4 regions of the Enterobacter sp. UPMP2052 genome follow, and region 2 is predicted to be linked to each of the others. Evidence: predicted binding sites of a transcription regulator. Region 2 holds the regulator's gene; each other region holds the start of a gene.
What was found. The regulator CRP, encoded in region 2, controls carbon source genes, mostly activating them, when cyclic AMP is high. The targets are predictions, from matches to a motif close to ATGTGANNNNNNTCACAT.
Positions count from the first base shown of each region.

Region 1: the regulator CRP is predicted to act here: its motif matches at 1,624-1,641, upstream of ACWKX3_RS01595 (CidA/LrgA family protein).
Region 3: the regulator CRP is predicted to act here: its motif matches at 1,755-1,772, upstream of rhaS (HTH-type transcriptional activator RhaS).
Region 4: the regulator CRP is predicted to act here: its motif matches at 1,909-1,926, upstream of ACWKX3_RS00855 (YfcZ/YiiS family protein).

Region 1 is NZ_JBSKJR010000001.1:348,603-351,677, reverse strand. It holds gene dusC (tRNA dihydrouridine(16) synthase DusC) at 1-642, opposite strand, end outside; gene map (type I methionyl aminopeptidase) at 709-1,488, opposite strand; gene ACWKX3_RS01595 (CidA/LrgA family protein) at 1,690-2,088, shown strand; gene ACWKX3_RS01590 (CidB/LrgB family autolysis modulator) at 2,085-2,780, shown strand; gene cdd (cytidine deaminase) at 2,910-3,075, shown strand, end outside.
Region 2 is NZ_JBSKJR010000005.1:167,482-170,556, reverse strand. It holds gene ACWKX3_RS15675 (phosphoribulokinase) at 1-232, shown strand, start outside; gene ACWKX3_RS15670 (OsmC family protein) at 319-723, opposite strand; gene crp (cAMP-activated global transcriptional regulator CRP) at 1,035-1,667, shown strand; gene ACWKX3_RS15660 (YccS/YhfK family putative transporter) at 1,725-3,075, shown strand, end outside.
Region 3 is NZ_JBSKJR010000010.1:51,307-54,381, reverse strand. It holds gene rhaA (L-rhamnose isomerase) at 1-133, opposite strand, end outside; gene rhaB (rhamnulokinase) at 130-1,599, opposite strand; gene rhaS (HTH-type transcriptional activator RhaS) at 1,901-2,737, shown strand; gene rhaR (HTH-type transcriptional activator RhaR) at 2,811-3,075, shown strand, end outside.
Region 4 is NZ_JBSKJR010000001.1:180,972-184,046, forward strand. It holds gene mlaA (phospholipid-binding lipoprotein MlaA) at 1-285, shown strand, start outside; gene fadL (long-chain fatty acid transporter FadL) at 331-1,659, opposite strand; gene ACWKX3_RS00855 (YfcZ/YiiS family protein) at 2,032-2,316, shown strand; gene fadI (acetyl-CoA C-acyltransferase FadI) at 2,523-3,075, shown strand, end outside.

The sequences.
Region 1 (3,075 bases), on a different contig from region 2:
TTTCAGGCAGGCCTGGGCGCTCTCGTAATCCCAGATTTCACCGTTAGCGATAACCGGTATGCTGAGCCGCTGGCGGATCTCACCGATGGCCTGCCAGTTGATGCGCTCCGCTTTGTAGCCATCCTCTTTGGTACGGCCATGCACCACCAGCTCGGTTGCCCCGGCCTGCTGTACCGCATCGGCGATTTCAAACTGGCGCGCGCCGCTGTCCCAGCCCAGGCGCACTTTAACCGTTACCGGCAGATGCGACGGCACGGCTTCACGCATGGCTTTTGCGCCGCGATAGATAAGCTCAGGATCTTTTAACAGCGTCGCCCCACCGCCGCTGCCGTTGACCATTTTCGACGGGCAGCCACAGTTGAGATCGACGCCGTAAGAGCCCAGCTCAACCGCGCGAGCGGCGTTTTCTGCCAGCCATTCGGGATACTGGCCCAACAGCTGGATGCGCACCAGCGTACCGGAGGAGGTCCGGCTCTGGTTGTGCAGCTCAGGGCAGAGTCGGTGAAAAGATTTTACCGGCAACAGCATATCGACCACGCGTAAAAACTCCGTCACGCAGAGATCGTAATCGTTCACCTCGGTCAGAAGTTCGCGCACGAGAGAATCGAGCACGCCTTCCATTGGGGCCAGTAAAACACGCATGCAGAGTACCTGTGAAAAAAGACGCGCTATGGTATCTGCTCGCAGGGTCAGTGGGAAGCCCGGAGGTTAATCCGGGATCGTTTCTTCAGGACGCAGGGTGAGCACCTCAAATCCGTCTGCGGTAACCGCAATGGTATGCTCCCACTGCGCCGACAATTTTTTATCGCGCGTCACCACCGTCCAGCCATCTTTTTTAGTCTTGATGCGGCTGTCGCCCTGGTTGACCATCGGCTCGATAGTAAACACCATCCCCTCTTTCAGCACCGCACCTTCGCCCGGTTTTCCGTAATGCAGCACCTGTGGCTCCTCGTGCATCTCTTTGCCGATACCGTGGCCGCAGTACTCACGCACCACGCTGTAGCCGTTGCTTTCAACGTGCGACTGAATAGCGTGGCCGATATCCCCGAGCGTCGCGCCGGGCTTCACCGCCTTGATCCCTTTCCACATCGCTTCGTAGGTTTTTTTCACCAGCCGACGCGCCAGCGGTGAAACATCGCCAATCAGATACATTTTGCTGGAATCGGCAATCAGGCCCTCTTTTTCGAGGGTGATATCAACGTTCACAATTGAACCGGACTTCAGATGTTCAGATTCTTTAGGAATGCCGTGGCAGACCACCTCGTTGACGGAGGTGTTAAGCACATACGGGAAATCATACTGCCCTTTACTGGCCGGGCGGGCCTGAAGCGTATCGACGATAAACGCCTCAACACGGTTGTTTATCGCCATGGTGGTCACGCCGGGCGCGATAAATCCGTCTAACATGGTAAAGACGGAGGCCAACAGTTCCCCGGCGTGGCGCTGTCTGACGAGCTCATCGGCGGTTTTAATGATGATTGACGGCATAAATCGTCTCCTGCGCAGCCTGTTAATCGTTTGATTCATAAATGAAACTAATACTGGCATGCAAACGGGCTGCTGTCCATTTGGTGAAATGCCCAACGTTCCCTTTCGGAATGTCTGGTATTCTCAAATTTCATGATGTGATCCGTGGCACACTTCTGGGTTTAATTGTATGATGAATGCGTTTCTTCAAGGACTTTTACCATGAGCAAATCATTGAATACTGTCTGGCAATATCTGCGCGCATTCGTCCTGATTTACGCCTGTCTCTATGCCGGGATCTTTATCGCCTCGCTGCTGCCCATCACGATCCCCGGCAGCATTATCGGCATGCTGATCCTGTTTGTGCTACTGGCGCTGCAGGTGCTACCCGCAAAGTGGGTCAACCCCGGTTGCTTCGTACTTATCCGCTATATGGCGCTGCTGTTCGTGCCTATCGGCGTGGGGGTGATGCAGTATTTCGATTTGCTCAAAGCGCAGTTCGGCCCGATTGTGGTCTCCTGCGCGGTCAGTACGCTGGTGGTATTGCTGGTGGTGAGCTGGAGTTCGCATCTGGTACACGGCGAACGTAAAGTGGTCGGGCAAAAAGGAACCAAACAATGATAGCCAATATCTGGTGGTCGCTGCCGTTAACCCTGGTGGTCTTCTTCGCCGCGCGTAAACTGGCCGCACGTTTTAAGATGCCGCTGCTTAACCCGCTGCTGGTGGCGATGGTGGTGATTATTCCTTTCCTGATGCTCACCGGCATTCCTTACGAACGCTACTTTGCCGGGAGCAAAATATTAAACGATTTGCTGCAGCCTGCCGTCGTGGCGCTGGCGTTTCCTTTATATGAACAGCTGCACCAAATCCGCGCCCGCTGGAAATCCATCATTACCATCTGTTTTTTGGGCAGCCTGGTGGCGATGATCACCGGCACATCGGTGGCGCTGCTGATGGGCGCATCGCCCGAGATTGCCGCCTCCATTATGCCTAAATCCGTCACCACGCCGATTGCCATGGCCGTGGGCGGCAGCATCGGTGGGATCCCGGCCATCAGTGCCATGTGCGTGATCTTCGTGGGTATCCTGGGGGCGGTGTTTGGCCACACCCTGCTTAATGTGATGAAAATTCATACTAAAGCCGCGCGGGGTCTGGCGATGGGTACTGCCTCACACGCGCTGGGTACCGCGCGCTGTGCCGAAATGGATTACCAGGAGGGCGCATTCAGTTCCCTGGCGCTGGTCATCTGCGGGATTATGACCTCGCTGATTGCCCCGTTCCTCTTCCCGGTGATCCTGGCCGTGGTGGGCTAAAATTTTGCGATGCGTCGCGCAAATTTCATTTTGATTTCATAAGTTGCAGACATTATGAGAAGTGGATCACATATTAAGGCCCATCGGCTCCGTACACTACCGATCCATTAACCTTGATGAGGCAACGCCATGCACCCACGTTTTCAAACAGCTTTCGCCCAGCTTGCAGAGAATTTGCAATCAGCCCTGGCCCCGGTTCTGGCGGATACGCATTTCCCCGCCCTGCTGACGGCGGAGCAGGTCACGACGCTTAAACAAGCCACGGGACTGGACGAAGACGAACTGGCTTTTGCAC
Region 2 (3,075 bases):
CTCCAACCCGTTCGCCGCCAAAACCATTCCGTCGCTGGACGAGAGCTTTGTGGTCATCCATTTCCGCAATCTGGACGGGATCGACTACCCGTGGCTGCTGGCGATGCTGCAGGGGTCGTTTATTTCACATATCAATACGTTGGTGGTGCCGGGCGGAAAAATGGGGCTGGCGATGGAGTTAATCATGACACCGCTGGTGCAGCGGTTGATGGAAGGCAAGCAGATCGCGTGAGTTGTTTTGCCCGGTGGCGCTGCGCTTACCGGGCCTACGATCGTGCTTTTGTAGGGCGGGTCAGCGAAGCGCCACCCGCCAAAAGATTAGGCCTCAATCACTTCATACGAATGGGTAATATTAACCGCTTTCTCAAGCATTAACGCCACAGAGCAGTACTTCTCCGCAGACAGGTCAACCGCGCGCGACACCGCCGCGTCTTTCAGGTCTTTACCCGTGACAATAAAGTGCAGATTGATATGCGTGAACAGGCGTGGCGCCTCTTCGCGGCGTTCAGACGTGAGCTTCACTTCGCAATCGGTCACGTCGTGACGGCCTTTTTGCAGGATCGACACCACGTCGATAGCGCTGCATCCCCCCGCCGCCATCAGCACCATCTCCATAGGGCTTGGGGCTTTATCGCCGGAGTTACCGTCCATCAAAATTTGGTGGCCTGACGCAGACTCGCCCAGGAACGTCAGCCCTTCTACCCACTTTACACGCGCTTGCATATTCATTAACTCCAACGTTGCATTTTTGGTGACAGAGTACGCGCGCGTTACATTTCACGCAACGGAAGGCGACCTGCATCATGCTGAAGCGAGACACCAGGAGACACGCGTCAAAAGCTATGCTAAAACACTCAGGATGCTACAGTAATACATTGACGTTACACATGTATGCAGAGGACATCAAACTTTACTGGCTGCGAAACGTTACGACAGCCGACTTCCCAGGGTATGGGTAAGAATTCGATTGCAACCCCAGAGTCAGGATGCGATTTATGGCTCTGGTGACAGCTTATAACAGAGGATAACAGCGCATGGTGCTTGGCAAACCGCAAACAGACCCGACTCTCGAATGGTTCTTGTCTCATTGCCACATTCATAAGTACCCATCGAAGAGCACGCTGATTCACCAGGGTGAAAAAGCGGAAACGTTGTATTACATCGTCAAAGGCTCGGTGGCAGTGCTGATCAAAGATGAAGAAGGGAAAGAGATGATCCTTTCTTATCTGAACCAGGGCGATTTCATCGGTGAACTGGGCCTGTTTGAAGAGGGCCAGGAACGTAGCGCCTGGGTTCGTGCGAAAACCGCATGTGAAGTGGCTGAAATTTCTTACAAGAAGTTCCGTCAGCTGATTCAGGTAAACCCTGACATCCTGATGCGTCTCTCTTCCCAGATGGCTCGCCGTCTGCAGGTGACGTCTGAGAAAGTGGGCAACCTTGCCTTCCTCGACGTTACCGGCCGTATCGCGCAGACCCTGCTGAACCTGGCTAAACAGCCGGACGCGATGACCCACCCTGACGGCATGCAAATTAAAATTACCCGCCAGGAAATTGGTCAGATCGTTGGTTGCTCCCGTGAAACAGTGGGCCGTATCCTGAAAATGCTGGAAGACCAGAACTTGATCTCTGCCCACGGTAAAACCATCGTGGTCTACGGAACCCGTTAATTACGGTCAAACGGCGTGCCACCGCAAGGTGACACGCCGTTTTTGTCTCTACTCCCCATGTGGCGCAGGCTGATCTATCACCCGGAAGTTAACTACGCACTGCGGCAAACGCTGGTGTTGTGCCTTCCTGTGGCCGTGGGCCTGATCCTTGGTCATCTCCAGCAGGGTCTGCTGTTTTCCCTTGTGCCTGCCTGCTGCAACATTGCGGGCCTCGACACGCCGCATAAGCGCTTTTTCAAACGCCTGATCGTTGGCGGTTGCCTGTTTGCAGGCTGTAGCCTCGCGGTGCAGCTTCTGCTGGCCCGGGATATTCCGCTGCCGCTCATTCTGACCGTGCTGGCAATGACGCTCGGCGTGACTGCTGAAATCAGCTCGCTGCACGCCCGACTGCTGCCCGCCTCGCTGATTGCCGCCATCTTTACGCTGAGCCTGGCGGGCAATATGCCGGTGTGGGAGCCGCTGCTGATCTACGCCCTCGGCACGCTGTGGTACGGCGTATTCAACTGGTTTTGGTTCTGGCTGTGGCGGGAACAGCCGCTGCGCGAATCCCTGAGCCTGCTCTACGTGCAGCTAGCGGAGTACTGCGAGGCCAAATACACCCTGCTGACCCAGCACACCGATCCGGAAAAATCACTGCCGCCGCTGCTGACGCGACAGCAAAAGGTGGTGGATCTGATTGGCCAGTGTTACCAGCAGTTGCATATGCTTGCCGCCAATAAAAACCATGATTACAAGCGGCTGCTGCGCATCTTCCAGGTAGGGCTGGATCTGCAAGAGCACATCTCGGTCAGCCTGCATCACCCGCAAGAGGTGCAAAAGCTGGTCGAGCGTAGCCACGCCGAAGCGGTGATCCGCTGGAACGCACAGACGGTGTCCGCGCGCCTGCGGGTGCTGGCAGACGACATTCTTTATCACCGCTACCCCACGCGTTTTAACATGGATAAACCCCTCGGCGCGCTGGAGAAGATTGCCCGCCAGCACCCGGATAACCCGGTCGGGCAGTTCGCCGCCTGGCACTTCAGCCGCATCGCGCGCGTCCTGCGCACCCAGCGTCCGCTCTACCCACGCGACCTGATGGCCGATAAACAAAAACGGCTCCCGCTGCTGCCCGCCCTTAAAAGCTACCTGTCGCTGAAATCCCCGGCGCTGCGTAACGCCGCGCGCATTAGTGTGATGCTGAGCATCGCCAGCCTGATGGGGATGGCGCTGCACCTGCCGAAGCCATACTGGATCTTAATGACCGTGCTGTTTGTTACCCAAAACGGCTACGGCGCCACGCGGGTGCGCATCCTGCACCGGGCGGGCGGCACGATTGCCGGGCTGGTCATTGCCGGGGTCACCCTGCACTTCCACGTGCCGGAGGGATATACGCTGGCGGGAATGCTGGCAATTACGCTGGTGAGCTACC
Region 3 (3,075 bases), on a different contig from region 2:
CGTCATCGCCCTGCCAGCAGTGCATAGAGACGGGCAGACGGTCGAGCTGGCGCAGCGCCGCGTCGACATCCACGCCGACGGCGGCGAAACGCTGTTTAGCCAGGTCCCAGGCTTGTTCAAGTTGAGTGGTCATGCGCAAAGCTCCTTAGTCAGTCGTTTTTGCTGAAACTGCGCCCGGTAGCGGGCAATGTCATGGCAGGGATGGGGAGTGAAGGTGGTCAGGCCATAGTTGTCGGCCACTACCGAGCGGAAATCGTCGACGCTCGCCAGTTCGTCCAGGGTCATCAGCTGAATGCCGATATTGCCGAGCGTGGAGGCCTCAACCGGCCCGGCGACGACGGTGATCCCGCAGGCGTCGGCGCAAAGCTGGTTCAGCAGCTGGTTCTGGCAGCCGCCGCCAACGATGTGCAACCGGCTGAACGGCCTGCCGCGAAGGCTCACCAGTTCGTCGAGAATGTCGGCATACAGCAGGGCGAGGCTGTCAAAAATACAGCGCGCCAGCTCGGCAGGGCGGGACGGCACCGGCTGGCCGGCCTCGACGCAGGCGGCCTGGATCTCGGCGCTCATGTGCGCCGGGTTGATAAAGCGGTCATCATTGGGGTTGATCAGGTAGGTGCAGGCCGTCAGCTTTTCGGTTTGTGCAATCAGCGAGGCCAGGTCGGTGATGTTCTGCTCTTTCAGCACCCGCTGGAGCAGCCACAGCCCCATGATGTTCTTTAACACCCGGTAACGGCCTTCTGCGCCGCCCTCGTTGGTGATGTTCGCCGCCAGCGCGGCGTCGCTGGTGTAGGGCGTTTTGCTCTCAAAGCCCATCAGCGACCAGGTGCCGGAAGAGAGATACGCCGCGTCTTTGTCGGCAAGCGGCGCGGCGATGACCGCGCTGGCGGTATCGTGGCTCGCCACGGCCACCACCGGGATCGGATTGCCCTGCGGGCAGACCCACTCGCCAATCACATTGCCCGGATGGGTCGGCGTGCCAAACCACGACGGCGAGGCACCCGTCCAGGCCAGCAGGTTTTCGTCCCAGTTATCGGAATTGATGTTCACCAGCTGGGTGGTGGTGGCGTTGGTGTATTCCCAGTTCAGGTTGCCGGTCAGGCGGTAGCTGAAGTAGTCGGGGATCAGCAGGGCGTGCGCCGCCTTTGCGGCCAGTTCCGGCTGCTGTTCGACCAGGGCGCGCAGCTGATACAGGGTGTTAAACGGCAGGAACTGAATGCCGCTGCGCCCGTAGATCGTCTCTTTACCCAGCTGGGCGATGGCATGCGCCATGACGCCGTCGGTACGGCTGTCGCGGTAAGAGACGGGCAGGCCGACGCGTTCGCCAGCGTCGTCCAGCAGGACGTAATCCACGCCCCAGGTATCAATTCCGATGCTGTCGATACGGATGCCGTCATTGCAGACATTCCCAAGCCCGGTACGGATTGCCGCCTCCAGGCCGTCAATGTCCCAGGTATCAAAGCCGTCCCGCTTTTGCAGGCAGTTGGCAAAACGGTGCATTTCGCGAAGCGAAAGCGTGCGCTGGCTACGGTCCCAGGTCGCCAGCATTACGCGGCCGCTGGATGCGCCTAAATCGACAGCCACACAATGGCGAAAAGTCATGGTCACGTCCTTTCTCAAGTCATTAGCGGTGAGTGTAAGAAAGGGAAGAAAAAGGCACCTTCTCGCCAGTGACAGGGCAAATCGCGCGCTGGCAAGAAAGCAAAGGTGAACGTGAGGCAGTTCACAGTTTCCAGTAATGACGGGGTTTTCAGGCAGTGTGACGCTTACCGCATTTCCCGATCTTTCCGCCCGTTTCTTGAAAAACGGACAGCTTTTGCGAGGTTTGCTGCTGAAAATTTAAGGTGCGTGCGCCGGGCCTTAATTACTATTTTGAGAACTTTTCTCATTGGTGGGGGCCGTTATGACCGTACTACACAGCGTGGATTTTTTTCCTTCGGGCGGGTCGCCTGTCGCGATTGAGCCACGGCTCCCGCAGGCAGCGTTTCCGGAACATCATCATGATTTCCATGAGATTGTGATTGTTGAGCACGGCACGGGCATTCACGTTTTCAACGGCCAGCCGTACACCATCAGCGGTGGCACGGTCTGCTTCGTACGCGATCACGACCGGCATTTGTACGAACATACCGACAACCTGTGTCTGACCAACGTGCTGTATCGCTCGCCGGATGCGTTCCAGTTTTTGTCCGGGCTTAATCAGCTTTTGCCCCAGGAGAAAGACGGGCACTATCCGTCGCACTGGCGGGTTAATCAGTCCACGTTGCAGCAGGTGCGCCAGCTGGTGAGCCAGATGGAGCAGAGCGAGGAGGGGCTGGAGACGCACGTCGTTGCCACGCGTGAACTTCTTTTTATGCAACTGCTGGTGCTGCTGCGCCGCAGTAGCCTGGTGGAGGGGCTGGAAAATAACGCTGCGCGCCTTAACCAGCTGATGGCCTGGCTGGAAGATCACTTTGCTGAGGATATCTGCTGGGAAACGCTGGCGGATGATTTCTCGCTGTCGCTGCGTACCCTGCACCGCCAGCTGAAGCAGCACACCGGGCTGACCCCACAGCGCTATCTTAACCGCCTGCGCTTAATCAAGGCCCGGCATCTGCTGCGCCACACGGATGAAAGCGTCACGGACATCGCTTATCGTTGCGGTTTCGGCGACAGTAACCACTTTTCGACGCTGTTTCGCCGTGAATTCAGCTGGTCGCCGCGCGACATTCGTCAGGGCAAGGACGCGTCGCTTCAGTAACGCGAGGGCAATCACCGTTTTTTCGCCGCAAAAAGGCTAATAATGTCAGGTTATTCGCCCGTGAGGTTGTGGTGTGGCTGCTCAGTTAATTCTTCGCAAAGATGATTTTTTTGCCTCCGCCGGCCAGGCCGTTGCGGTGGCCGATCGCTATCCGCAAAACGTCTTTGCCGAACACACGCATGAATTTTGCGAGCTGGTGCTGGTGTGGCGGGGCAACGGCCTGCACGTCCTTAACGACCGGCCTTACCGCATCACGCGCGGGGATCTGTTTTACATTCGCGCCGAGGACAAACACTCCTACGCCTCGGTGAACGACCTGGTGTTGCAGAACGTCATCT
Region 4 (3,075 bases), on a different contig from region 2:
GTGCGTGATGATGGCGGCGATATGGTGGATACGCTTTATCCGGTGCTGTCGTGGCTGACCTGGCCGCTGTCGATTGGTAAATGGACGATTGAAGGCGTCGAAACGCGTGCGCAGCTGCTGGATTCAGACGGATTGCTCCGTCAGTCCTCAGACCCGTACATCATGGTGCGTGAGGCCTACTTCCAGAATCACGACTTTATTGCCAATGGCGGCAAGCTGAAGCCGGAAGACAATCCAAACGCGAAAGCCATCGAGAACGAGCTAAAAGATATCGACTCGGAATAAATAAAAAAGGTGAGCAATGCTCACCTTTTTTTGATCTGCGCGCGATTAGAACGCGTAGTTGAAGTTCATGCCGTACAGCCAGGCTTTACCTTCAGAAGAGAACTCATACGGGCCTTCCTGGAACGACACTTTCTGACCGTGCATATAAGAGACGCCCGCATCGATAGAGGCATCTTTGTTAAAGGCATAGGTCGCACCGGCGCTCAGCCAGAAGCGGTCCTGATCCGGGATGGAGATAGAGCGCTTATCCGCTGGTACCGGGCTGTCATCGAAGGCAATACCGGTACGGAATGTCCAGTTGTCATCCATATAGTAAGTGGTCCCCAGCGCGATACGGTACGCGTCACGGAAGCTTTCATCTTTATAGAAGAGGGTATCGCCGTTGCTGTTGGTGGCCTTAAGTTCCTGGAACTGGCTCCAGCTGGTGTAGGTCAGGCTATAGTGAACGGCCCACTGCGGTGCCACTTTGTTATAACCCGACAGTTCCCACATTTCAGGTAAATGCAGGCTCAGAGAACCGCCCGTGGTGCGGCCATCGGTGCCCATTGGCAGACCGAAGCTGCCGAGGATCTGGTTATAAGCGGAAGGCAGGCTGCTCTTGTAGTCGCCATCAAAGTCAATTTTCACTTCAGAGCGGTAGGTAAAGCCGTAACGGTTATCCTTGTCGATTTCGTACAGGATACCGGCGTTCCAGCCAAAGCCCCACTCATCACCCTTCAGGTGCGCAATCTGGGTATCTGCAGGCAGTCCCGCAACCTGCTGTGCAAGGCCAGGGACGGGCGGCAGAACGCCTGAGCCTGCCACGATCTGACCGAGGTCACCCGCGTAACGTTCGATTTTCGCTCTGGCGTATACCGCATCAAAGCCAACGCCGAAGCTCCAGTGGTTGTTCAGACGGTATGCACCGCTCAGGTTCAGGTTGAGCGTTTCGAGGTCGGTTTTACCACCGTAAGCACCGGCCGCGTAGTTGTTATTAAACTCGGTCGCTAAACCGTAGTTTGAGGTGACGGATGCACCCCAGCCGAACTGATCGTTGATAGGCGCGACGAAGTGCAGGTTAGGTACCCATGCGGTAGGCGCGATGTTATCAGAGTTCAGGCTGGCGCCCGTAGGCGAGGTCCCGGTGATATCCACACCCGGATCGACAAAAATAGCGCCTGCGGAGAACATTGGGCGATCAAACATCATGATCAGTGCCGGGTTGCGGCTGGCATTGCCTGCGTCATCGGCAATTGCACCTTCCCCGGAATACGCACGGCCAAGGCCAGAGGAAGAAAATTCGTTTAACTGGAAGCCCGCTGACCAGGCGGACGTTGAGACGATTGCCACTGCAACTGCTAACGCAGTCTTTTTAAACAGGGTTTTCTGGCTCATGACCATAACCTCATTGAGTTATTTTTATTCAATATTTGTTACATACCGTAACAGGAGCGCGAAGTGTAGGGTCTGAGGTACCGCAGACAAATCAGACCAGTGGCGAGAGTATAGGTCTGACCAGCTGGAATGTTGCAAGTATGTTTATTAATATTTTCAAACATGTTTCTAGAAACGAGATCTGGTTGGCAAAAATGTGACCATAGGGCGTCGTCCGAAAAGGGGATTTTTGTTTTAGATCATTTTTTAGTGTGATATCGGTCACTTATCTCATTTTGCCTCATTAACGGCTGGAGAGAGGCTGCGCCGGGGCGTAAAATATCCTCAACGTGTTTATCTCGCGTCTTACGCGAATACAGAGGAAATTGAGCTATGAGTAAATGCAGTGCTGATGAAACCCCGGTTTGCTGCTGTATGGATGTTGGAACCATTATGGACAACACCGATTGCACCGCGTCTTACAGCCGTGTGTTCAGCAACCGTGCCGAAGCGGAAGAAACCCTGGCCGCGCTGAGCCAGCGTGCGCGCGAGGTTGAATCCGATCCGTGCGAAATCACGTCCACCTTTACTGAAGTGGATGGCGGCGTGCAGCTGGACATCGATTTTGTTTTCGCCTGCGAAGCCGAAACTCTGATTTTCCAGCTGGGTCTGCGTTAATTCCACCGGTCCGCGGCCTTCTTTTACCTGAGAGGGCAAAAACCGCAACAATGCCTCTGCTCAACAGGGGCATTTTCTTTTTCTTCTCTGTGTATTAGCTCGCATTTTTTCGTTTCCCCGATTGGCTCAATGTAAAAAAATGGTTAAGACTGTTATCAGGTCAGACCACTTTGCGCGTCAGCATAAAAATTTTACAGGGGAGTGTTATGAGTCAGGCATTACCGCTTATCACCCGACACGGTGACCGCATCGCCATTGTCAGCGGGTTACGCACGCCGTTTGCGCGCCAGGCAACCGCATTTCACGGAGTACCGGCAGTCGATCTGGGGAAAATGGTAGTGGGTGAAATGCTGGCTCGCAGCGAAATCCCCCCCGAGGTGATTGAACAGTTGGTTTTCGGCCAGGTCGTTCAGATGCCGGAAGCGCCCAATATCGCGCGCGAAATTGTTCTTGGAACGGGCATGAACGTGCACACCGATGCCTACAGCGTCAGCCGCGCCTGTGCGACCAGCTTCCAGGCGGTCGCCAACGTCGCGGAAAGCCTGATGGCGGGCACCATTCGAGCCGGGATTGCCGGCGGCGCGGATTCATCTTCAGTCCTGCCGATTGGCGTAAGTAAAAAGCTGGCGCGGATCCTGGTAGATGCCAACAAGGCGCGCACTGCCGGACAGAAACTCAAACTTTTCTCGCGTTTACGGTTACGCGATCTCATGCCGGTTCCCCCCGCCGTAGCGGAGTATTCCACCGGGCTGCGCATGG